3 regions of the Cupriavidus sp. TMH.W2 genome follow, and region 3 is predicted to be linked to each of the others. Evidence: predicted binding sites of a transcription regulator. Region 3 holds the regulator's gene; each other region holds the start of a gene.
The links. The regulator LexA, encoded in region 3, represses DNA repair genes until DNA is damaged. The targets are predictions, from matches to a motif close to ACTGTATNNNNATACAGT.
Positions count from the first base shown of each region.

Region 1 (7,780 bases), 1.5 Mb from region 3:
TGCCGGCGATTCGCTCATCGACAGGCGGATGTACACCGACATGGCCAGCAGCAGGATCGAGACCAGGAACGGAATCCGCCAGCCCCAGACATCGAAGTTCGGGCCGGTCAGTTCACGGCACAGCAGGATCACGATCAGCGACAGGAACAGGCCCAGCGTGGCGGTGGTCTGGATCCACGCGGTGTAGGCACCGCGCTTGCCATGCGGAGCATGCTCGGCCACATAGGTGGCGGCACCGCCGTACTCGCCGCCGAGCGCCAGGCCTTGCAGCATGCGCAGGGCGATCAGGATCACCGGAGCCGCCCAGCCGATGGTGTTGAAGCCGGGGAGCAGGCCGACGATGAACGTCGACATACCCATGATCAGGATCGTGATCAGGAAGGTGTACTTGCGGCCGATCATGTCACCCAGGCGCCCGAACACCAGTGCGCCGAACGGACGCACGATGAAGCCTGCCGCGAAGGCGAGCAGCGCGAAGATGAAGGCCGAGGTCGGATCCAGGCCGGCAAAGAACTGCTTGGCGATCACGGCTGCCAGCGAGCCGTACAGGTAGAAGTCATACCACTCGAACACCGTGCCCAGCGAGGAGGCCAGAATCACCTTCCTCTCTTCATGCGTCATCGGTGCGTTTTGGGCGCCCCCACCGGGCACCGCAACGTTCTGCGCGTTAGCCATCTTGTCCCCTCCGTCGGTCGAATGGATCTCCGGCGGGCCGCCGGCCGTTGCGTGCGCAACGGCACGCCGCGGCCGTGCTGCCGAAGTTGCAAGGATTGTGGGTCGCGAAACTTACTGCGTTCTGACAGATTCGCGCGCAGAAGTGCTGATTGCGTCGGGGTATACGCTAGCCGCCGACGGGCATTTTCATGCTGCATTGCGGTGGGTTGCCGCCGCGACAGACTGGCATTTGCAGGGCACCGGCGATGCCGCTATGCAGCATCCGAGTGTGCGCCGCGCGAGGCGCCCTGCGAAGGAGGGGCGGGGGCGACCGGGTGTTCGTCGGCGTCCTCGTCGGCCCGGTTCATGAGCCAGGCGTAGAGCGCGGCCATCAGCACGTAGACGATCAGCGCGCCCTGCGCGCCGACCCAGAACGAAAATGGCCAGCCGAAGAAATCAAACCGGAGTTCGCGCGCATACCAGCTGGCGACAAACGTCACCACGAACCAGATGACGAGCAGCATGCCGATCCAGCGCAGGTTGCGGTGCCAGGCCTGCCGCTCGGCAGGCGGAATTTGCGGGTGCTTGTGCATCAGGAAGGCCCGATGTCCGGGCGCCGCAGTGTGATCCGGAAATGCGCGCCAGCCAGGCGCGGTTCCTGCTGGTAGACATGATCGGTGATGCTGACCTCGCCGCCGTGCTGCTGCACGATCTCGCGCACGATGGCCAGGCCCAGGCCGCTGCCTTCGGTATTGGTGCCGAGCACGCGGTAGAAGCGCTCCATCACGCGGTCGCGTTCGGCCGGCGCAATGCCCGGACCGGTGTCTTCCACATCCAGGTAGGCGAACGGCTCGAAGGCGTCGGCGCTGACGCGCACCGTGGCATGCCCGCCGCGCGGGGTGTAGCGGATGGCGTTGTCGAGCAGGTTGTTCAGCATCTCGGTCAGCATCAGGCGGTTGCCCTGGATCATTACCGGATGATCGTCGGCATCCAGCCCCAGGTCGATGTCGCGCGCCCAGGCCTGCGGCAGCCAGTCCTTGACCACCTCGCGCGCGAGCGCCGCAAGGTCCAGCGCGGCCATGCCGCCGGTGCCCGCCAGGTTCTCCATGCGTGCCAGCGACAGCAGCTGCGTGACCAGGTGCGCGGTGCGTTCCGAGCTGCCGGCGATCTGCGCCAGCGAGCGTCGCAGTTCCTCCGGCGACTGCTCGCGCTGCGCCAGCTCGGCCTGCATGCGCAGGCCCGCCAGCGGCGTCTTCATCTGGTGTGCGGCATCGGCGATAAAGCGCTTCTGCGTCTGCACCGACTGGTCCAGCCGTGCCAGCAGGTCGTTGAATGAACCCACCAGGGGCGTGATTTCCTGCGGCGCGGCGCCTTCGTCGATCGGGCTGGTATCGCCGGGGTTGCGCGCGCGGATGCGCTGCTGGATCGCGGTCAGCGGCGCCAGCCCGCGCGACAGCCCGAACCACACCAGCACCACCGCCAGCGGCAGGATCACGAACTGCGGCAGGATCACGCCCTTGATGATCTCGTTGGCCAGCCGCGCGCGCTTGTCCAGGGTCTCGGCCACCTGCACCAGCACCGGCTGGGTGCCGCTGACCTGCTTCAGGTCGATATAGGTATAGGCCACGCGCACGTCGTTGCCGGACACGCGGTCATCGCGCAGCGACACCAGGCCGGCATGGCCCTGGTCGTCCTCGGAGGGCAGCGGCAGGTCGTGGTCGCCGGCGATGTACTCGCCGCGCTTGCCGACCACCTGGTAGTAGATGTTGTCGGTCTCGTCCGCGCGCAGGATCTCGCGCGCCGACAGCGGCAGCTGCAGCGTGACGCGGCCGTTGACCTCGCGCACCTGCTGCGACAGCACGATGGCGCTGGCTTCCAGCGCACGGTCGAAGGGGCCATTGGCGATCGACTTGGCCACCAGGTAAGTCACCGCGATGCTCATCGGCCACAGCAGCAGCAGCGGTGCCAGCATCCAGTCGAGGATCTCGCCGAACAGGGAGCGCGGCGCCGGATGGGCGGAGCTTTCCTCCAGGTGCGGCAGGGCGTCGGCCAGGTCGTGGTCGGTGGCGTCCGCCGCGTTCGTGCCGGGGGCGGTGGAGGAGGGCGGTGGCGCGGCGCGCGGCACGCGCCGCCAGGGCAGTCGCAGCAGGCTCATCTCGGCGAAATTGCGCTCAGGTCAGTCGCGTGGCCTGCGGTGGCGTCGGTCGGTGGATCAATGTGGCGTGGCCACCGCCGGCTGGAATTTCTCCAGGCAGTAGCCGAGCCCGCGTACGGTGGCGATGCGGATGCCGCCCACCTCGATCTTCTTGCGCAGCCGGTGCACATAGACCTCGATGGCGTTGTTGCTGACTTCCTCGCCCCATTCGCACAGGTGGTCCACCAGCTGCTCTTTCGACACCAGGCGGCCGCAGCGCGTCAGCAGGATCTCCAGCAGGCCGATCTCGCGCGCGGACAGCTCCAGCATCTGGTCGTTGAGATACGCGATGCGCCCGACCTGGTCGTAGGCCAGCGGCCCGTGCCGCATCAGCGTGGCGCCGCCGCCGGCGCCGCGCCGCACCAGCGCGCGCACGCGCGCTTCCAGTTCGGACAGGGCAAAGGGCTTGGCCATATAGTCATCGGCGCCCAGGTCCAGGCCCTTGACGCGCTCGTCGACGCTGTCGGCGGCGGTCAGGATCAGCACCGGCAGCATGGCGCCGCGCGCGCGCAGGCGCTTGAGCACTTCCAGCCCGGACATGCGCGGCAGGCCCAGATCCAGGATCAGCAGGTCGAAGGTCTGGGTCGATAATGCAGAATCGGCTTCCAGGCCGTTGGCGACGTAGTCGACGGCGTAGCCGGAGTGACGTAACGAGCGCGTCAGGCCGTCGGCCAGTACGTCGTCATCTTCGGCGATCAGAATGCGCATGGTTGTCTCCACCCTGGCCGGCATAGCCGGCACCGGATGCGCAACGGGCGCAGGCGGCGCGATGGGGCTTGCCAAGCATACTGTTTTTTTATACAGTACCCGCACGTTCCGCTGGGGCCGCCCGGGGAGACCCCCTGGAGTGCGGCCGCGCAGACAGCCGGGCCGGCGCTGATGCCGGCAAATGCCGGTGCCGCGCCACATGCGGCCTATTTATACACCATTGACTCAAGGACGACCATGGACGACAAGAAGGCAGGTGCCGGCGTGAGCGCCGAGAAGCAAAAGGCGCTTGCCGCCGCGCTCTCCCAGATCGAGAAGCAGTTCGGCAAGGGCTCGATCATGCGCCTGGGCGACGGCGAGGTCGAGAAGGACATCCAGGTGGTTTCCACCGGTTCGCTCGGCCTGGATATCGCACTTGGCGTCGGTGGCCTGCCGCGCGGCCGCGTGGTCGAGATCTACGGTCCGGAATCGTCGGGCAAGACCACGCTGACGCTGCAGGTCGTGGCCGAAATGCAGAAGCTGGGCGGCACCTGCGCCTTTATCGACGCCGAGCACGCGCTGGACGTCAGCTACGCTTCCAAGCTGGGCGTGAACGTCGGCGACCTGCTGATCTCGCAGCCGGACACCGGCGAGCAGGCACTGGAAATCACCGACGCGCTGGTGCGCTCGGGCTCGATCGACCTGATCGTGATCGACTCGGTGGCGGCGCTGGTGCCCAAGGCCGAAATCGAAGGCGAAATGGGCGATTCGCTGCCGGGCCTGCAGGCCCGCCTGATGAGCCAGGCGCTGCGCAAGCTGACCGGCACCATCAAGCGTACCAACTGCCTGGTGATCTTCATCAACCAGATCCGCATGAAGATCGGCGTGATGTTCGGCTCGCCGGAAACCACCACCGGCGGCAACGCGCTGAAGTTCTACGCCTCGGTGCGCCTGGATATCCGCCGCATTGGCTCGATCAAGAAGGGCGACGACGTGATCGGCAACGAGACCAAGGTCAAGGTGGTCAAGAACAAGGTATCGCCGCCGTTCCGCGAGGCCTTCTTCGACATCCTGTACGGCCAGGGCATTTCGCGCCAGGGCGAGATCATCGACCTGGGCGTGGACGCCAAGATCGTCGAGAAGTCGGGTGCGTGGTACAGCTACAACGGCGACAAGATCGGCCAGGGCAAGGACAACGCGCGCGAATACCTGCGCGAGAACCCCGATATTGCCGACGAGATTGAAAACAAGGTGCGCGCGGCGCTGGGTGTGGTGGCGATGAACCCCACGGCCGCAGCCACGGCCACGGCGGTAGCGGTCGAAGACTGACCGCGCCGGCGGCCACTGCGCCATCCGGAAGGCCGGGGCATCGCCGATGCCCCGGCCTTTTAGTTTTTTGCCTGTCCTTCCCGCCTGCGCGGGAATGACAGTGGAATTTACCAATCCATCCATGTCAACCCGTCCCCCGCTTTCGCTGAAGGCCCGCGCCGTCGGCTACCTGTCGCGCCGCGAGCACAGCCGCGCCGAGCTGGCGCGCAAGCTGGCGCCGCATGCCGAATCGGCCGAGCAACTGGAGCAGCTGCTGGACGCGCTGGAGCGCGAGAACTGGCTGTCGAACCAGCGCTTTGCCGATAGCCTGGTGCATCGCCGCGGCGCCCGTTACGGCACCGCGCGCGTGATGCAGGAAGCCAAGACCCACAAGCTGGGCAGCGAAGAGCTGGGTGAACTGCAGGAGCGGCTGCGCGCCACCGAAGTCGAGCGCGCGCGCGAGGTCTGGCGCAAGCGCTTCGGCACCCCGCCGGACACGCCCGAGGCCAGGGCAAAGCAGATCCGCTTCATGGTGGCGCGCGGATTTTCGCGTGCGGTCGTCAGCAAGATCATCCAGGGTGCGGACGAAGACTACGGCGACGAGGGTTGAGCGCCAGTGCGTGGTGCTTGCGGCATTTCCCGGCCGGAGTACCTGCAATGGCATCAGGGTGTATTCACTGCGTTGCATTATCTCCGGCCTGAACTTGCGACGATTTTGTTGCCACCGTTGAGCCGGTGTCCGCTGGCGCATTGCGGCAAGGCGCCGTGCCATGGCGGGGCGCCATGGTCGGCCGACAATCCCGACGCGACAGTTGCCGCGCAAGGATGTTCCCGGCCAACGCGGCGCGGCATGTTAAACTCCCCGGGTTATTCGGCGCTCCGGCGCCGCCGTTCCCCAGCCCCCGTATTTCCAGCCTGGCCATGCCTCTGTCCCAGCCCGTCAACCGCTCCCAGCGTCACCGTCGCGCCATTACGGCCGAGGCGTACCAGAGAGAGGACGGCTTGTGGGATATCGAGGTGCGCCTGACCGACACCAAGCCTCGCGACATCGAACTGGCCGGCGACCGCGTCCGGCCGGTGGGCCAGCCTCTGCACGACTTGTGGCTGCGCATCACGATCAACGAGGCCATGACGGTGCTGGATGCCGAGGCCTGCTCGGACTGGGTGCCGTATCCGTCCCATTGCGACACGATCGGCCCGGCCTACCGCAAGCTGATCGGGCTGAACCTGCTCAAGGGTTTCCGCAAGGCCGTGCGCGAGCGCCTGGGCGGCATGCACGGCTGCTCGCACCTGACCGAGGCCGCGGGCGTGTTGCCCAGCACCGCGATCCAGGCCTTTGCCGGTGAAGTCATCGATATCCGCGGCAACGGCGAGGACGATCCGAATCCGGAACCGCCCTATCAGTTGAACGGCTGCCATGCCCTGCGTTTCGATGGCGAGGTGGTCCGTCAGTTTTACCCGCGCTGGTATGGTCACCAGCCGAAGCCCAAGGCAAGGGCCGAGGCCGCGCCTGCCGTCGCAACGGCGCCTCAGGCGCCAGCCGCGGCCAATGGCGACCGCGGTGGTGACGCAAACGATGGCAACGACGCTGTCCCGGCCGAGCGGCCGACCGGCACCTCCGGCTGATTCTCAGGATTGGCCAGCCCGACGAGAGAGTTCGTCTTCTTTCAGATTCTTCCCTTCTACCTTTTACGCCTACCCGAAAGGAAACACGCATGAATATCCATGAGTATCAAGGCAAGGAAATCCTGCGCAAATACAATGTGCCGGTTCCGCGCGGCATTCCCGCGTTCTCGGTTGACGAGGCCCTGAAGGCCGCAGAAACGCTCGGCGGCCCGGTGTGGGTCGTCAAGGCCCAGATTCATGCGGGTGGCCGCGGCAAGGGCGGCGGCGTGAAGGTTGCCAAGAGCATCGACGACGTCAAGACCTACGCTTCGAACATCCTGGGCATGCAGCTGGTCACGCACCAGACCGGTCCGGAAGGCAAGAAGGTCAACCGCCTGCTGATCGAAGAAGGCGCCGACATCAAGAAGGAACTGTACGTTTCGCTGGTGGTGGACCGCGTCTCGCAGAAGGTCGCGCTGATGGCCTCGAGCGAAGGCGGCATGGACATCGAGGAAGTCGCTGCCCACAGCCCGGAAAAGATCCACACCCTGATCATCGAACCGTCGGTCGGCCTGACCGACGCGGAAGCCGACGACATCGCCCGCAAGATCGGCGTGCCCGACGCAAGCGTGGCGCAAGCCCGCCAGGCCCTGCAAGGCCTGTACAAGGCGTTCTACGAAACCGACGCATCGCTGGCCGAAATCAACCCGCTGATCCTGACCGGCGACGGCAAGGTCATCGCCCTGGACGCCAAGTTCAACTTCGACTCCAACGCCCTGTTCCGTCATCCGGAAATCGTCGCCTACCGCGACCTGGACGAAGAAGACGCCAACGAAATCGAAGCTTCGAAGTTCGACCTGGCCTACATCTCGCTGGACGGCAACATCGGCTGCCTGGTGAACGGCGCCGGCCTGGCCATGGCCACCATGGACACCATCAAGCTGTTCGGCGGCGAGCCGGCCAACTTCCTCGACGTGGGCGGCGGTGCCACCACCGAGAAGGTGACCGAAGCCTTCAAGCTGATGCTGAGCAACCCGAACGTGGAGGCCATCCTGGTCAACATCTTCGGCGGCATCATGCGCTGCGACGTGATCGCCGAAGGCGTGATCTCCGCTTCCAAGGCCGTGCACCTGACGGTGCCGCTGGTCGTGCGCATGAAGGGCACCAACGAGGACCTCGGCAAGCAGATGCTGGCCGACTCGGGCCTGCCCATCATCTCGGCCGACACGATGGAAGAAGCCGCCCAGAAGGTGGTGGCCGCTGCCGCTGGCAAGTAAGGATACCGCTGGGTTTTGCTTGTCGTTCCCGCGAAGGCGGGAACCCAGCGACTTT
Region 1 is NZ_CP193792.1:596,491-604,270, forward strand. It holds gene ACREYQ_RS02800 (MFS transporter) at 1-675, opposite strand, end outside; gene ACREYQ_RS02805 (DUF4212 domain-containing protein) at 927-1,247, opposite strand; gene ACREYQ_RS02810 (sensor histidine kinase N-terminal domain-containing protein) at 1,247-2,809, opposite strand; gene ACREYQ_RS02815 (response regulator) at 2,867-3,556, opposite strand; gene recA (recombinase RecA) at 3,794-4,864, shown strand; gene recX (recombination regulator RecX) at 4,986-5,453, shown strand; gene ACREYQ_RS02830 (DUF2889 domain-containing protein) at 5,765-6,469, shown strand; gene sucC (ADP-forming succinate--CoA ligase subunit beta) at 6,559-7,725, shown strand.
Region 1: the regulator LexA is predicted to act here: its motif matches at 3,636-3,653, upstream of recA (recombinase RecA).

Region 2 (7,780 bases), on a different replicon from region 3:
GATCGCGGCGCGAGTGAACAGCCATGCGGGCAGCTTTGAAAAGGAAACGCCACCACCTGGTTTAGGTGATGGCGCGGTTGGTTTAGATAACGATCTCCTGCTTCCGCCGATCCGAGGTGACTCCGTCCGCGTCGGCTCGACACAGCAAGTAGCGGTCGTGGAGTCCGCATTGCTGCGGGTTTGGGAGCTTAACGAGCGGGACGCGCAAGCCGATCAACATGTCAATCTCGCCCATCGCCGTGTCGTCAACTACCGCGGGCCGTCCAGATAGCACTGCCAGGGCGAGCGCAATGGTTTCGGCCGAGACCACATCGCCGTCGACTGGGAACGGTGGCAGAACGTTGATGACTTTGGCAATCGGCTCAGCAAGTCCAGAATTCGCTGAGCAGGTCTTGGCTCGCTGAAGGCACGTCGCGCGAGAAAGTACATCAAGGTGACATACTGTTCGGGCGTATCGACGCCGCCCAGTTCATCAGCGTCCTGGAGCTGATCAAGGACTGCCTCGGCAATCATCTGCCCAGCCATGTCCGTGATGTCCTCTTGCCGTACGGCGCAGTCGTCGTTCTCCATCAGACTGAGACGAATCTCGCGGCGGTCCAAGGCCAGATCTCGAAGGTGACCCAGCGACACAACGACCTGGCGGTGCATTCCAAGGGTCTGGCCATCCCTGCCGTCAATGAACTCGAACGACAGCCCTTCATCCGACAGTTGAAGGACGATGCTGGTGTCGCTTTCCTGATTGCCGCCCGGGAGGGCCATCTCGAGTGACACAGGGCTCTCGCCCACTTGCGGAACTTCTTTGCCGTTGATGCGGACACGGATTTGAGACATGGTTTCTCCTGAAGTGAGCCGCTCCCTTGCGAGGCATGCGGCGATTGGCTTGGCATGTGGGGATGGCTCACAGGGCGGGATAAGGCCAGGCGTAGGCAAAGAGGAAAAGAAAAACGCCACCAGTTTTGAGCTGGTGGCGTGGGAGGGGTTAGGCTGCCTTCAGATCTGCGCGAACAAACGAGGTAAACCTGACCTCGATCGCTTGCTTGAATCGTTGGAGCATGTCGCCGATGGCTTTGAACACCGCGATAAACGGTGGCGTGCTGACGGCCTGGCCACAGATTTCATGGCCAAAGGTCTGCGTTACGTCTCGGACCATGTCTTCCCAAATGCCTTTTGCGCGGGCATGTTCGCAGACCGTTGGGATTCTCAGCAGATCCGGGTTCTCCGGGTGTCGAATGAAGGTGCCCGTGCTCTGCCGCTTTGCCAAGGTCTTGTTCAGCGTTGGAACCTTGGTTGCCGTCTCGTCGACGATGGTCATCTTGAAGCCCTTGCCGGCAGCTTCGTCCCTGGTCTGCTTCTCCTTCAGGTATGTGAGCTCGCTCCAACACTTATTGTCCAGCGGCACCTGATCCATGATCTCCGCAAGTTGTCGCTCCTGCGGTTCCGGTCGTTGAACCAGATCAAAGGAAAAGTCCAAACCCTGGGTCACTGCCACCATGCACATCCTCTCTCGGTGTTCGAGCATGTTCCAGTCGGCCGCGTTAAGCACGGTTTCGTGGACCACATACCCCAGGTCGCGGAGCATCGATCGCGCGATTGCCGCTGACGCTGTGTTGAGCCAACCGGGAACACACTCGATCCCCAGAAATGCCGGCGAGGACTTGGCGACGGCCGCCAGAAGCGGCACAACGAGGTGACCAACATCCGGGTGATTCTCCGGATGCTCGAGCTTGAGCTTGGTGCGCCCAGCGTTCGAGGCACCGCTGCACGGGATGCCGATAATCAGGCCGTCGAGCTTTGGCAGTTGCCCCATCAGCCAATCGTCAAACACGACCTCTTGCATCGGTGCGGTCAACAGGATTGTCTTTGCGTCATACACGGGGTTGCGCTCAAAAGCGTGCTCCATGCAGTCGGCGCGGATCTCATTGGCGTACGCCAAGCGAGAGGCGATGCCTGCTGATTTCAGTCCTTCGTGGGCAGCTCGATCGAGAATGCCAACGCCGGCCGAGTAAGACCCGATGTCCAAAGGTTCCTGAGCGACCAACTTTGACTTCAGTCGATCCAGGCGTTCCTTCGCTCGCAACTCGGATGCCACGGGGAGGACGAAAATCCGGCGGGACTGAACGACAATCCGTACTGCGGTCAACCCCAACTTCACAAACATCCCCAACAGATCGCCATTGTTGATGTCGATTACCGGGATCTCCCGATCGCGGACGACTTTCTTCGACACGACGCGCTCACCGTTCTCGACGATTTCGAGGGTGAGCAAGCATCGCGCTTCATCCACCTTGGGGGTGTACTGTACCCCAGGTGTGAACCCGCCCTTGACTGCTTGGGCGCCATCGATCCAGAGACGCGGGTTGCCACGCTTCTCGCCGATCGTGCGGATTTCAACTGCCTGCAAACTTCTGCTCATGATCATCTCCTGAAGGTGAAAGTTGGCCACTTGCGATGGCCTCGTGAAGGGAGATGACTGCCAGGCGCAAATAAAAACCCCGGCTGCGTGAGCAAGCCGGGGCGGTGGGTGGAAATGGGTTGACGTGCGGTATCAGTGCATGGCTGAAGCCTGGAGGTCAGCACTAACAAAGCTGTGTACCGGCCAGGAGTAGTTCGAGCCCAGTTCGGACGCGTAGCCATTTGCCAGATCGTAGGCGCCGAAGTCACCCGCACACATTAGACCGCCCTCCTTCAGCCGCAGGTAGACGGCGATGATTTGCGGGTTCTCGTTGTCGACCTCGAAGCAAGTGCCACGTGGATCGTTCTCCGGGTGCATGTCGCGGGCGCCGTGAATCTCGATGGCGTCGAACAGGTGCGGTTGATCGCCAATGACCGAATCAGCGTACTTGTCGCACAGGGGCGCAGGCATCTCGGTCATGAGGTCGACACCCTTGTGGCAGAGTTGGCCAGTGCCGCATTGACCGCCACCACAGATCTGTTCGCAATAGGAAGTCACCCCATCGTCAGCCAGCATGCGGTAGATGTCCAAGTTGGCCGTCGCAGTGCCGGCAACCGGCACGGGTTCTGGCTGCTGAACCCCGTTGACGATTAAGTCATTGGCCAGCACAGCGGCAAGAGTGGCTTCCTCCATGGTCTGGAAGTTGTCCGCCTCGCAGCCGGTGTAACCGAAGTGACCCGGCATATTGTCGGCCTCATACACCGAAACATTGCGCTCCTCATCCAGTCGTCGTAGCCAGTGACTCAACGGGTGCGCTCCAAAGACAACCGGCGTGGCCGACGCCTGCGTGTCGTACCCGAGAACGCCATCGGCGTCTTGGTTGCGCACAATCTGCACAGCCGCCGCGGCATTGTCGGCTTCTACCTCGACTTCTGCTGCCTTGAGAATGGTGACTTCGAACATGGGCATTGCTATCTCCTGGTGAGTAAAAAAGGGCCATTGCGAAGGCCAGACAACGGGGAGATGTGAATCACCCGAACGTAAAAAAGCCCCGGCAGAATGCGGCCGGGGGCGGGATGGTTCGGAATGCGCAGTGCACAGTGCGCATTGCGCAGTGGTCATTCGAATACAACCACGTTGGAAAAGTCGTGCAGCCCGACCGTGAATCGATCGTTGTTTGCGGGCTTGAAGTAGAACGCGGTGCCGTCCTTTTCCAAGTACACGTTCTCGTTGCCTATGGAGGTCACGTTTGCGACGCCCAGGGCTTGGATCGCCACGTTCGAATCCAGCAGCGAGGGCTCGGCCTTGCGAATCGCATCCTGCGCCGCGGCCTTGACTCGCCCTAACGTCGAGCGCTGAATCACCTTAAGCTGATCGATCAAGCGCAGAAGCGTGGATCGATCATCTGCCAAACCCGCATCGATGAGCGTTTGGAGGCGAATGTCCATGGCGGTGCTTTGGCTGAGGCGGCGCAGGTTTTCCGCCGCGGCGACAGTCACGCTCTTGCCGGCACCGGCAAGCATTGGGATGGTCGACATAATTTCCTCCTGTCCGTTACTGGTCGTCAGAGGCGAGAACCAGTGTCGCGTCCCGTCGAATGAAGCACTTAGACGAGAGGTGCGGCAGAGGGTGGATCTCGCCAGATTCGAGGTTGGTCATGAAGAAATCCTCCTTCGCGGAATAGAGGCCATTGGATTCGATAGCTCGGGAGACGATCTGTGCCTGGCGCTGTGCATTAGGGATTTTGCTCACGAGCCAATATCCGGGCTGCGGTTCTCCTTCCTTGACGAGCTGGATCACATCTCCTGCCTTTGCCCAGCACACTTTGCGTTGGTCATCAATTCTCATGCATTCGCTCCTGTTGATATCGATGGGATTGCCCTGCAAGAGGGGATGACAATCAGTCGGAAGTAAAGACGCCCCGGCAGACGAGCTGCTCGGGGCGTGGGGTGGATTGTTTCTTCATCGCGTCTTCATCAGCCGCTGAATTTCAGTGCTGATGGGGGCTACCTTCGGGCGGCGCGTCGCAGGCGGGTGCTGTTCTGCCGGAGTGAGGTCGGCGAGCGAGTAGCTTCGCCCGAGCAACTTGGGTGCGCTCCAAAGATTGATGGGTGGGAGTTTGAGTTCAGGCCACAGGCTCATGAGATCTCCAAATTGGTTGGCTTGCAACCGGATATGAAGCACACGCGCTAATAGAAGAACCCCCAGCCGCAAAACTGGGGGTCATCATGGGTTACGGTGGACTGGCCTATGCGGCGACTGCGGGGCGAGCCTCGATGAAGTGGGTGACGCGACGGTCGTTGTCCACATGGATGAAGGCAGCCGGCGGCGGCCCGTAAAACTGCGCCATGTTGTCGAGTTCCTCCTTCAGGGTTTCCGTCGTGGGACAAATGACCAGTATGCGATCGCCTTCGCAATAGCACATGGTCATGCGCATGTCGATGTGAACCCAGCAGCCGAAGTACGGCGCATCCTGGTCGGTGTCGTACTGTTTCCAGCCCGATGCGCAGAGCTTTTGGTCGTAGGGGTAACGGCTACCGCCTTTGAAGCCGAGCAGGAGGTCGGCGTCGATGTCGCGATGAACGATGTTGCCTCGCGCGTTGAGCTCGTCGACATATTGCCCTGCCTCGAGCGAGGCGCGCAGCCGGCGGTACTCAAGGATCGCCTGGACGCGCTCAACCTTGGGCTTCTTGGAACGGCGGCCCCAAAGCCAATTGCCCAGTTGTTCGCCGATCGCACGCCGGAGTTGGTTCTTTGTGAGTTTCTTCGTTTCGTTCGCTTCCATGAGATCTCCCTGAGATGATTGCAAGGTCCTTGCGATGGCCTTGTCCAATGAGATGTCAATCAGCCAATAGGAAGCCGGTTATCTGGGCGCGTGACGCATATCCGTTCAATAGATAACGGAGATCAGTCACCACCATGAAGAAACTTGCGCTTGCTGCGTTCCTGGCCATGCCCGGATCGCTTCTCGTCCTTGCCCTCCTCTGCCTGCATCCTCGGGTGCGCGCAGAAATCTCGGATGCGGCCGGACTCAAGGCCATCCTCTCGCGCCTCAATCGGCAAGCAGCCTTGCTGCTGCTCGTCATGAGCCTCTACCTGCACGAAGAAGCGGTGAGGCCTATTCAGTAAGTCAAAAGCCACCGGGGCATCCCTGGTGGCTTTTTCCTTTGCCGCGGAATCGGTAGGTGCCTAATGCGACACTTCTTTGTTTTCGAAACGGACAAGGGCTGATTTGACGCTAGAATACTGTACGTATATACAGTGCAAAAAGAGCTATGCAGGTATGTTAGAAGTCACCCCCTCCCTTGAAGTCCGCCAGGTCGCCGCGGCAGGCTCGGCAAGCGTCACTGAGATATCGTTTCGCGTGCCGGCCGGGTTCCCCTCGCCGGCCGAAGACCTGGGCGTCAAGCGCATTGACCTGAATGAGGTCCTGATCAGGCACCCCGACGCCACGTTCTTCGTTTGGGTGCGCGGGGACAGCATGAGTTTGGCGGGCATTTGCGATGGCGACAGGCTTGTGGTCGACCGCGCCCTCACACCAGAGCACGGGCAAGTTGTCGTCGCGATCCTGGACGGAGAGTTGACCGTGAAGCGTCTGTATCGGAAGAATGGGATCGTCAAGCTGCAAGCCGCTAATCCCACTTACCCTGATATTCGCATGCGCGAGGCGAGTGAGCTTGTGATCTGGGGGGTCGTGACGCACTGCATCAAGAGCCTACTGTGATCGTATCCGGGCCGATCGCGTTGATCGACGCGAACTGCATGTATTGCTCGTGTGAGCGGGTATTCCGCCCCTCGCTGGAGGGGCGGCCTCTCGTTAGCCTCAGTAACAACGATGGCTGCGTAATTTCACGTACGGCAGAAGCGAAGGCGCTGGGCATCAAGATGGGGCAGCCGTGGTTCCAGATCCGTCACCTGGAAGAATCGGCGGGACTCGTCGCACTGAGCGCGAACTTTGAGTTGTACGGCGACATGTCCGCCAGGATGATGAGTGTGATCGCCCAATTCAGCCCAGAACAGTACATCTACTCGATCGATGAGTGTTTCCTGGGTCTGAGCGGCTTCAAGCGCGACTTGACGGCATACGGTCAGGAGATCCGGTCGCGCGTGCTACAGCACGTGGGACTCCCAACCTGCGTTGGAATTGCCGATACGCTGACGCGGGCCAAGCTCGCCAACGCGGTCGCCAAGGCTCGGCCGCATTGGAACGGAGTCTGCGACTTGACAGTGATGCCGCGTGGGGCACTCGCGACGCTCATGCGAGAAATCGAGGTTGGCGATGTCTGGGGAGTTGGTCGACGCCTGGCGCCACAACTGAAAGCAATCGGGATCGAAACGGCATTGGATCTGGCACGCGCCGATCCAGTTGTCCTCGGCCGGCAATTTTCCGTCGTTCTTTCCCGCACGATTCAAGAGTTGCGCGGGATTCCATGCATCGAGCTGGAAGCTGATACGCGCCGGCGAAAACAGATCGTGACATCCAGATCGTTCGGTCAGCCGGTCACCTCGCTGGAAGAGATGCGTGAGTCGATCGTCGAATTCACGACTCGCTCAGCAGCCAAGTTGAGAGCCCAAGCGTCACGAGCTGGCGCAATCCAGGTGTTCATTCGCACCAGTCCGTTTAGGGCGAAGGACCGGCCATACTCTGCCGCAACGGTCGTCCAACTGGTCACCCCCAGCGCCGACACCAAAACCCTCGCCGCCGCGGCGCTTAGAGGATTGCGGGGTATCTTCCGTCCCGATTATCGCTACGCCAAGGCCGGCGTGATGCTCTTGGATCTGAGGCCAGAGCACGTCGAGCAACTGGAGTTGTTTGGCCCCTCCTCTGCCCTTGGAGGCAACGAGGATAAAGGCGAGCGTCTGATGAAGGCGATGGACGATCTCAACCTGAGATTCGGCCGGGGCGCCGTAAAGCTGGCCGGCGCCGGCACAAAGCAGGCGTGGTCGATGAAACAGGAGCGCTTGACGCAACCGTATACAACCCGTTGGGAGTCCATCCCCATCGTTCGAGCCTAGCCCTCTTGAACGGTGCGCTTTTGACCTGCATCACCTACCGATACCTTGCCGCCAGGAACTCACTCGCTAGCGCTTGTCGTCGTGGAAGCAGTATTTCAGGTTCCCGAACCGATCGGGTTCGCCGCATCCCGGGCCGCCGAACGGCAGGTTGTCGGAAACGCTACGCGTCACGGTCGAGAGCTTAGCGTGCGCGTCCCGTGGCAGCGCCATAGTCGCGTCGTCGACAGTCGCGCTAGCCTGTGCCTTGGCACCGTTCAGAAGAGAGATTGCGGCGTCGAACCAGGACATGAGCGAGTTGTCGGAAGGTGCAGCGGGGGCCTGCGGTGGTTGGGCTGCAGGGCGTTCGTCGACGGACTTGGAGACATAGTGGTA
Region 2 is NZ_CP193795.1:210,126-217,905, reverse strand. It holds gene ACREYQ_RS32965 (hypothetical protein) at 1-39, shown strand, start outside; gene ACREYQ_RS32960 (hypothetical protein) at 250-831, opposite strand; gene ACREYQ_RS32955 (DNA cytosine methyltransferase) at 980-2,413, opposite strand; gene ACREYQ_RS32950 (hypothetical protein) at 2,546-3,361, opposite strand; gene ACREYQ_RS32945 (hypothetical protein) at 3,511-3,930, opposite strand; gene ACREYQ_RS32940 (hypothetical protein) at 3,947-4,240, opposite strand; gene ACREYQ_RS32935 (hypothetical protein) at 4,355-4,534, opposite strand; gene ACREYQ_RS32930 (hypothetical protein) at 4,641-5,177, opposite strand; gene ACREYQ_RS32925 (hypothetical protein) at 5,312-5,521, shown strand; gene ACREYQ_RS32920 (LexA family protein) at 5,676-6,116, shown strand; gene ACREYQ_RS32915 (Y-family DNA polymerase) at 6,113-7,408, shown strand; gene ACREYQ_RS32910 (hypothetical protein) at 7,475-7,780, opposite strand, start outside.
Region 2: the regulator LexA is predicted to act here: its motif matches at 5,638-5,655, upstream of ACREYQ_RS32920 (LexA family protein).

Region 3 (7,780 bases):
TGGACCGACTGTCATTGCCGCATGTTCCACCGCCAGCTCAGCCGCCACACCTGGCTGTACACCGAGATGGTGACCACCGGCGCGCTGCTGCATGGCGACGTGCCGCGCCACCTGGATTTCGATGCGGCCGAACACCCGGTCGCGCTGCAACTGGGCGGCAGTGAGCCGGCCGACCTCGCCATGGCGGCGAAGCTGGGCCAGCAGTGGGGCTATGCGGAAATCAACCTGAACTGCGGCTGCCCGTCCGAGCGCGTGCAGCGCGGCGCCTTCGGTGCCTGCCTGATGGCCGAGCCGCAACTGGTGGCTGACTGCGTGAAGGCGATGCGCGACGCGGTGGACATCCCGGTCACCGTCAAGCATCGCATCGGCATCGACAAGATCGAGCACTATGATTTCGTCCGCGACTTTGTCGGCAAGGTGGCCGAGGCGGGCTGCGGCACGTTTATCGTCCATGCGCGCAATGCGATCCTGAAGGGCCTGAGCCCGAAGGAGAACCGCGAGATTCCGCCGCTCCGATACGAAGTCGCCTACCAGCTGAAGCAGGAGTTTCCCGATCTGGAAATCCTGATCAACGGCGGCATCGTCAGCTATGACGAGATGGCGGCACATCTCGAACACGTTGATGGCGTGATGATCGGGCGCGAGGCCTATCACCAGCCCTATGTATTGGCGGAAATGGATGCGCGCTTCTATGACGATGCGAGCGCCCCGGTGCCGTCGCGGCTCGATGTCGAACTGGCGATGCAGCGCTATATCGGCGACCTGGTGGAACGGGGCGGGTATATGGGGGCCGTGACGCGGCATATGCTTGGCCTGCATCGCGGCATGGCCGGCGGACGTGGCTGGCGCCGCGTGCTGTCGGATGCGAAGCGGATGAACGCGGCGCGCACGCGGGCACATGTGGATGCGCTGTTCGAAGAGGCCCGCACGCATTTGCGGCCGCAGGCCCGGGAGCCGCTGGCCGCGTAGGCGCTTGCGGCCAGCGTGCGCGATGCCGAGGTCGCGCTCTAACTCCGAATCGCGAAAGTATGCATGGCTGCGCGGGGGTACCGCGCGCCGCACTTGCCATGCCTGATTGCCTGGAAACCGGCACCAGGAAAGGGATTCCCCTAATTCGCTGAGGCAGGGCACTTTCTTACACTGTGCCTGCCCTCGAATACAGGGCTTTCTTCAACTGATTATTAGCCCGCTTCGGCGGGCTTTTTTTTCGTCGGCGTTGTTATGGCTCGCCGCTCTTCGTTTACCCGAATGGTGCATTCCCGGGATGGCCGTTACAGTGCAACGGCCTTCAGGGCATTTGAGATCGCTAAAGTTAAGAGTCCGCGCTGCGGACTCTTTTTTTGCGCGCTCGTCTTGCATGCACCAAGCGAGGAGATTAGACGGTCATCGTCATAAAGAGTTCCATCGGCCACGCGGCCTATCTCGTATGGCTGATGCCCACGTCCAGCGTGCCGTACGTCGTAATGCTCGATTCCCTGCCGTCGGCCCCGCCGGAAGCGCAGCCGCCGAGCATGGCCGCCAGGGCCGCCACGGCAAAAATCTTCGCCGGCCATCTACACTTGATCTGCATGCCCGCTCCCCGCGTTCAATCACGTCGGTTGGGCTCGCGCATGGGCGCAAGGTTCCGTCGCCAGGGGCTCGCGGAAGTACCGGCTGGGACGGGGGCAAAAAGACGCAGGCGGCCCGATGGGGCGGGCCGCCTGACGGGAAGGTCGAGGGGGGTCAATGTCCCTCAGGCACGAGTATCGCTTCGGGCACGTGCCGCATGAACCCTGCGGAGGTAGGGGCTGTGCACAGCATAATTCCGCTCCGATGGCCAGATGCGGTCTGGCGCCTGCTGGTGGGAGCGACCTGCCAGGCGGGCCGTGATACGATGCCTCGCACTGTCCCAGGCGAGACAAGGCAACGTATGCGGACCGTGCCGGCAGGGGGAACAGCATGGAAAAAGACAACGTGGAAAACGAAGCGCCGTTCGGCGTCGTTCATGAAGACTTCCGGGTGGTTTGGGTGGCCGAGCAACTGCAGGACGGCAAATGGACGGCACGTTACTGCTGGCATCCCGGCACTTCCGAAGCGGCAGGGAAGGCATTGCACGAGGCCGTGCTGAACGGCAAGTCGCGCCGGCTGCTGGGTCAGTTCGATACCGAGGCCGAGACCATCGAAGCCATCAAGCAGGCAGTGCTGCTGGAGGCAAAGTGGAGTCCATCACGGACCTGATCGGTCCCGTCGAAAAAATTTGTGCCGGATACTAGCCATCTCGGAAAACTGTTTGTATAATCTTGTTTTTCGTCGATCAGCGCTTCGCTGATGACCTCTACGGTGGCTGTAGCTCAGTTGGTAGAGTCCAGGATTGTGATTCCTGTCGTCGTGGGTTCGAGTCCCATCAGCCACCCCAAAGCATTCTCCAAAACGGCGCCTCCCAGGGGGGCGCCGTTTTGCATTCCCCGGGGGTGTTATGTCTGTTCGAGCGGTAATGCTTGGCGTAGCGATGGCAGCGATGATGGCAGGGTGTGCCAGCGGTACGTCTGATCAGGCGATTCGCGCGCGTCAGCCCATGCGCTTGTTCACGCCCGCCAAGATGGGCGATGTTGCGAAATGCCTTCGCAACAACCTGGGCGATGATGCCTCAGTCGTCAACTATCCGGCAAAGAACCAGACTGAGATCCGCATCGGCCAGACTACGTCTGGTGGCGAATACCAATACGCCTACCTGATTTCGCTGACAGCGAAGCCGGATGGCACCGCGCTGGAGTTGCGCAAGAGCGATACGTGGTTTCCGCAACTGACGCCGACGGAACTGGAAGCTGAAACCAAGGCGTGCGCGCGTAGCTGAGGGCAGGGCCACCAGCCGCGCGGACCGCACCCGCAAATTTCAGGCCGCCAGCTTGTCGGCGGATTCGAGTTCAAGCATGCGGCAGATCGCCGCCATGCTGCCGACCATGGTACGGCGCTGCGCCCCCTGGTAGACGCGTACGCCTTTGCTCTGGCGGAACGGCACGGGCTTGACCGGGCGACGGGCGGCGACGTGGTGGATTTGCGGCATGGTGGCACCTCTTTTAGGCAAAGCGGGGTCAACACCCGGCAAGCCGGGCGGCGTCTGCAAAGCAATGGAAGCGGGGTGGGCCCGCGCAGGCGGATCGCCTGCTGTGGTGCCCGGCTAGAAGCCGGAAGATCGGATCAGCCCGACGGCGATGCCTTCCAGCGAGAACTCTTCGCCGGGCTCCACGATGATGTTGGTGAAGTCCGGGTTCTCTGCAATCAGTTCAATATGGCCGCCGCGCCGCTGCAGGCGCTTGACCGTGACGTCATCGCCCAGGCGCGCCACCACGATCTTGCCGTTGGCGGCTTCGCTGGCGCGGCGCACCGCGAGCAGGTCGCCATCGAGGATGCCGGCGTCGCGCATGCTCAGGCCGCGCACGCGCAGCAGGTAGTCGGGGCGTTCGTCAAACACCGAGGCGTCGACCTGGTACTGCCGGTCGATATGCTCGGCGGCGAGGATGGGGCTGCCGGCGGCCACGCGGCCCACCAGCGGCAGCGTCAGCTGCATCACGCCGGCCATCGGCAACGAGAACTGGTCCGGCATTTCCGAATCGCTGCGCGCCACCTTCAGGCGAATGCCACGCGAGGCGCCCGGCGTCAGTTCGATCACGCCCTTGCGCGCCAGCGCCCTCAGGTGTTCTTCGGCGGCATTGGGGGAGGAGAAGCCGAACTCCGCGGCGATTTCGGCGCGCGTGGGCGGAAAGCCGGTGCGGCGGATCGTGTTGCGGATCAGATCGAAAATCTGCTGCTGCCGGGGTGTCAGGGTCGCCATGGGATCGCCGTTCCGTGCGGGGCCGCGGGGAATGTCGGGTCATGGATCTGCCGATCCCTTATCCTGCATCCGGCGGGCCAGGCACTGTATGTTTAAACAGTATGCTGTGATTTTATACAGTATCAGCCTGAGCGCAAGCAGAATTTTTGAGGCGGCTCGCATGGACCGGAGGCGCGTTGGCTGCGCCAGCCCGCGGCAAGGCAGGCGTGCCCGTTACAATTGCCGCTCATCGTTCCCTGTTCCCTGCGCTCCCCCATGACCCAATTGCCTCGTATCGTCGTGCTCGCCACCGGCGGCACTATTGCCGGAGCGGCCGGCAATCCCGCCAGCAGCGCCCGCTACCAGGCGGCGACCGTGCCGGTGTCGTCGTTGCTGGCGGCGGTGCCCGCGTTGCAGTCGGTGGCCCGGGTCGAGGCCGAGCAGGTGGCTCAGGTCGACAGCAAGGACATGACCTTCGCACTCTGGCAAACGCTGGCGGCACGGGTGCAGCACTGGTCGGCGCTGCCCGATGTCGCGGGCATCGTGATTACGCATGGCACGGACACGCTGGAAGAAACCGCGATGGCGCTGCATCTGACGCAATCGTGTCCGGTGCCCGTCGTGATGACGGCGGCGATGCGCCCGTCGACCTCGCTGTCGGCGGACGGGCCGCTAAACCTGCTGGATGCGGTGCGCGTGGCCGCCCACCCCCAGGCGCGCGGCAAGGGGGTGCTGGTGGTGCTGAACCAGCAGATCCACGCGGCACGGGATGTGGCCAAGGCCCATACGTCGGCGGTGGATGCTTTTGTCTCGGCCTGCGGACCGCTGGGTTTCGTGCAGGACGACTATGTGCGCTTCGCCCGCGCGCCGCGTGCGGCATGGACGATCGGGCCGATGCCCGCGGCGTGGCCGGTGGTGGAGATCGTGGCGAGCTACGCCCAGCCGGGCAGGGTGGCCGTGGATGCGCTGGTGCAGGCGGGGGTTGCCGGGCTGGTGGTGGCGGCCGCCGGCAATGGCTCGGTGCACGACGTGCTGGCCGCGGCGCTGGCCGATGCCGCGGCTTCGGGGGTGGCAGTGGTGCGCAGTTCGCGTACCGGTGCCGGCCATGTGGCGATTCCGCCCCAGCCCAGCCCCGCCGACGGGCTTTTCGTTTCCGCCACGGATCTCAATCCTTATAAGGCGCGCGTGCTGCTGGTCCTGGCGCTGGCAGCGGATGCGGGGCTGGCGCGCGACCCGGCGCGGCTGCAGGCGGTATTTGCCAGCGCCTGATTTGCCTGTGTAATCATTGGCTTGCGCGCTTGTCAGAATACGGGCTATAATTTAAGGCTATTCAACCTTGCCACACCGGACTCGTGACGCCCGGGTGGCTAATCCAAAAGGAGCGTCAATGCGTCATTACGAAATCGTCTTCATCGTCCACCCGGACCAGAGCGAACAAGTGCCCGCCATGATCGAGCGCTACAAGCAGCTCGTCACCTCGCAGAACGGCAACGTTCACCGCGTGGAAGACTGGGGCCGTCGCCAGATGGCTTACATGATCCAGAAGCTGGCCAAGGCTCACTACGTTTGCCTGAACATCGAATGCGGCAAGGAAACGCTGGCTGAACTGGAACACGCGTTCAAGTTCAACGACGCCGTCCTGCGCCACCTGATCGTGCAGACCAAGAAGGCCGAGACCGCACCCTCGCCGATGATGAAGGAAGTGCAGCGCGAAGAAGCCCGCAAGGCCGCGCAAACGACCACCGAAGGCCAGGCCGCCTGAGTGCGGACTGCGGTGCGCGCCGTGGCTGACAGCGTTGGCCAGGGCACGGGTGGAAACAGCAAGGATTGCAACCAGCAAGAGGCCCCGCGTTGAACCAGCTTCGGCTTGCCGCCACCCTGGCGGAACGCGATGCCCTGCGCTATACCCCGGCCGGGGTCCCCGTCGTGAACTGCATCCTGCAGTACAGCGGCGAGGCCGTCGAGGCGCAAACGCCGCGGCAGGTCGAGTTTGCAATCGCGGCGATGGGGATCGGCCAGGTTGGCCAGCGTCTGGAGCGGCTACCGCTCGGCACGCTGCTCGACTGCGAAGGATTCCTGGCTCGCAAGCACCGCAACAGCAAGGCTCTCGTCTTTCACATCACTGGATGTAAAGCATTCGAAAAGGATTGAATCATGGCATTCGTCAAACGTGACAACAAGAACAAGAAGCGCTTTCAGCAACAGAACCCGCTGTTCAAGCGCAAGCGCTTCTGCCGCTTCACCGTGGCTGGCGTGGAACAGATCGACTACAAGGATCTGGACACCCTGAAGGACTTCATCGGCGACAACGGCAAGATCACGCCGGCCCGCCTGACCGGCACCAAGGCTCACTATCAGCGTCAGCTGGATACGGCCATCAAGCGCGCGCGTTTCCTCGCGCTGATGCCGTACACCGACCTGCACAAGAACTGATCAGGCCCTAGGTCCGTCAAGGAGAGAATACGATGCAAATCATTCTGCTGGAAAAAGTCGTCAACCTGGGCAACCTCGGTGACATCGTCAAGGTGAAGGACGGTTACGCCCGCAACTTCCTGATCCCGGGCAAGAAGGCTCGCCGCGCCACGCAAACCGCGATCGCCGAATTCGAAGTCAAGCGCGCCGAACTGGAAAAGGCCGCTGCCGAGAAGCTGGCCGCCGCGCAAGCCGAAGGCGAGAAGCTGAACGGCCTGACCGTCCAGATCGCCCAGAAGTCGGGTGTGGACGGCCGCCTGTTCGGTTCGGTGACCAATGCCGACATCGCTGAAGCCCTGGCTGGCCAAGGCTACAAGCTGGAAAAGGCCCAGGTTCGCATGCCGAACGGCCCGCTGAAGATGGTGGGCGACCACCCGGTCAGCGTTGCGCTGCACACGGACGTCGTGGTCGACGTGACCGTGTCGGTCGTGGGCGAAAGCGTCTAAGGACGTGCCGCCGCGCCGGCGCGCTGCGCCGGCTGAAGCACCGCAAGCACTGCAAGCAAAAAAGGCAGGAGCCCTGGCTCCTGCCTTTTTTGTTGCCCGCTTGTCTTTGCAGGCCCAGTCGCCAAATGTCCGGCGAAGTGCGTCCGCCCGCCGTTATAATCCCTCCCCATGAACGCGCCCGTCGCCGACCCCCAACTCGAGAACCTCAAGGTCCCGCCGCACTCCATCGAAGCCGAGCAATCGGTGCTGGGTGGCCTGCTGCTGGACAACGCCGCCTGGGACCGCATTGCGGATTTCATCTCCGAAGCGGATTTCTACCGTTTTGACCACCGGATGATCTTCCAGAGCATCGCCCGGCTGATCTCGGCCACCAAGCCGGCCGACGTGATCACGGTCTATGAGATGCTGCAGGTCGCCGGCAAGGCCGAGGAGGTCGGCGGCCTGGCGTACCTGAATTCACTGGCGCAGAACACCCCCAGCGCGGCCAATATCCGCCGCTACGCGGAGATCGTGCGTGAACGCTCGGTGCTGCGCAAGCTGGTGACGGCAGCTGACGATATCGCCTCGGCCGCCTTCGCGCCCAAGGGCCGCGAGGTGCGCGAGCTGCTCGACGAGGCCGAGTCCAAGGTCTTTGCGATTGCCGAAGAGGGCTCGCGCGGCCAGAAGGGCTTCCAGGAGATCCAGCCGCTGCTGACCCAGGTGGTCGAGCGCATCGACGAGCTGTACCACCGCGATTCCACCACCGACGTCACGGGCGTGCCGACCGGCTTCATTGACCTGGACAAGATGACCAGCGGCATGCAGCCTGGCGACCTGGTCATCGTGGCCGGCCGCCCGTCGATGGGCAAGACGGCGTTCTCGCTGAACATCGGCGAGCACGTGGCGGTGGAGCAGGGCCTGCCGGTAGCCGTGTTCTCGATGGAAATGGCGGGCACCCAGCTGGCCATGCGTATGCTTGGCTCGGTCGGCCGCCTTGATCAGCACCGGCTGCGTACCGGCCGCTTGCTGGATGAGGACTGGCCGCGGCTGACGCATGCGATCCAGCGCATGAACGACACGCAGCTGTTTATCG
Region 3 is NZ_CP193792.1:2,082,202-2,089,981, reverse strand. It holds gene dusA (tRNA dihydrouridine(20/20a) synthase DusA) at 1-969, shown strand, start outside; gene ACREYQ_RS09595 (hypothetical protein) at 1,418-1,570, opposite strand; gene ACREYQ_RS09590 (hypothetical protein) at 1,939-2,217, shown strand; tRNA gene ACREYQ_RS09585 (tRNA-His) at 2,320-2,395, shown strand; gene ACREYQ_RS09580 (hypothetical protein) at 2,489-2,833, shown strand; gene ACREYQ_RS09575 (hypothetical protein) at 2,873-3,043, opposite strand; gene lexA (transcriptional repressor LexA) at 3,158-3,811, opposite strand; gene ACREYQ_RS09565 (asparaginase) at 4,067-5,059, shown strand; gene rpsF (30S ribosomal protein S6) at 5,178-5,552, shown strand; gene priB (primosomal replication protein N) at 5,642-5,941, shown strand; gene rpsR (30S ribosomal protein S18) at 5,945-6,223, shown strand; gene rplI (50S ribosomal protein L9) at 6,256-6,708, shown strand; gene ACREYQ_RS09540 (replicative DNA helicase) at 6,877-7,780, shown strand, end outside.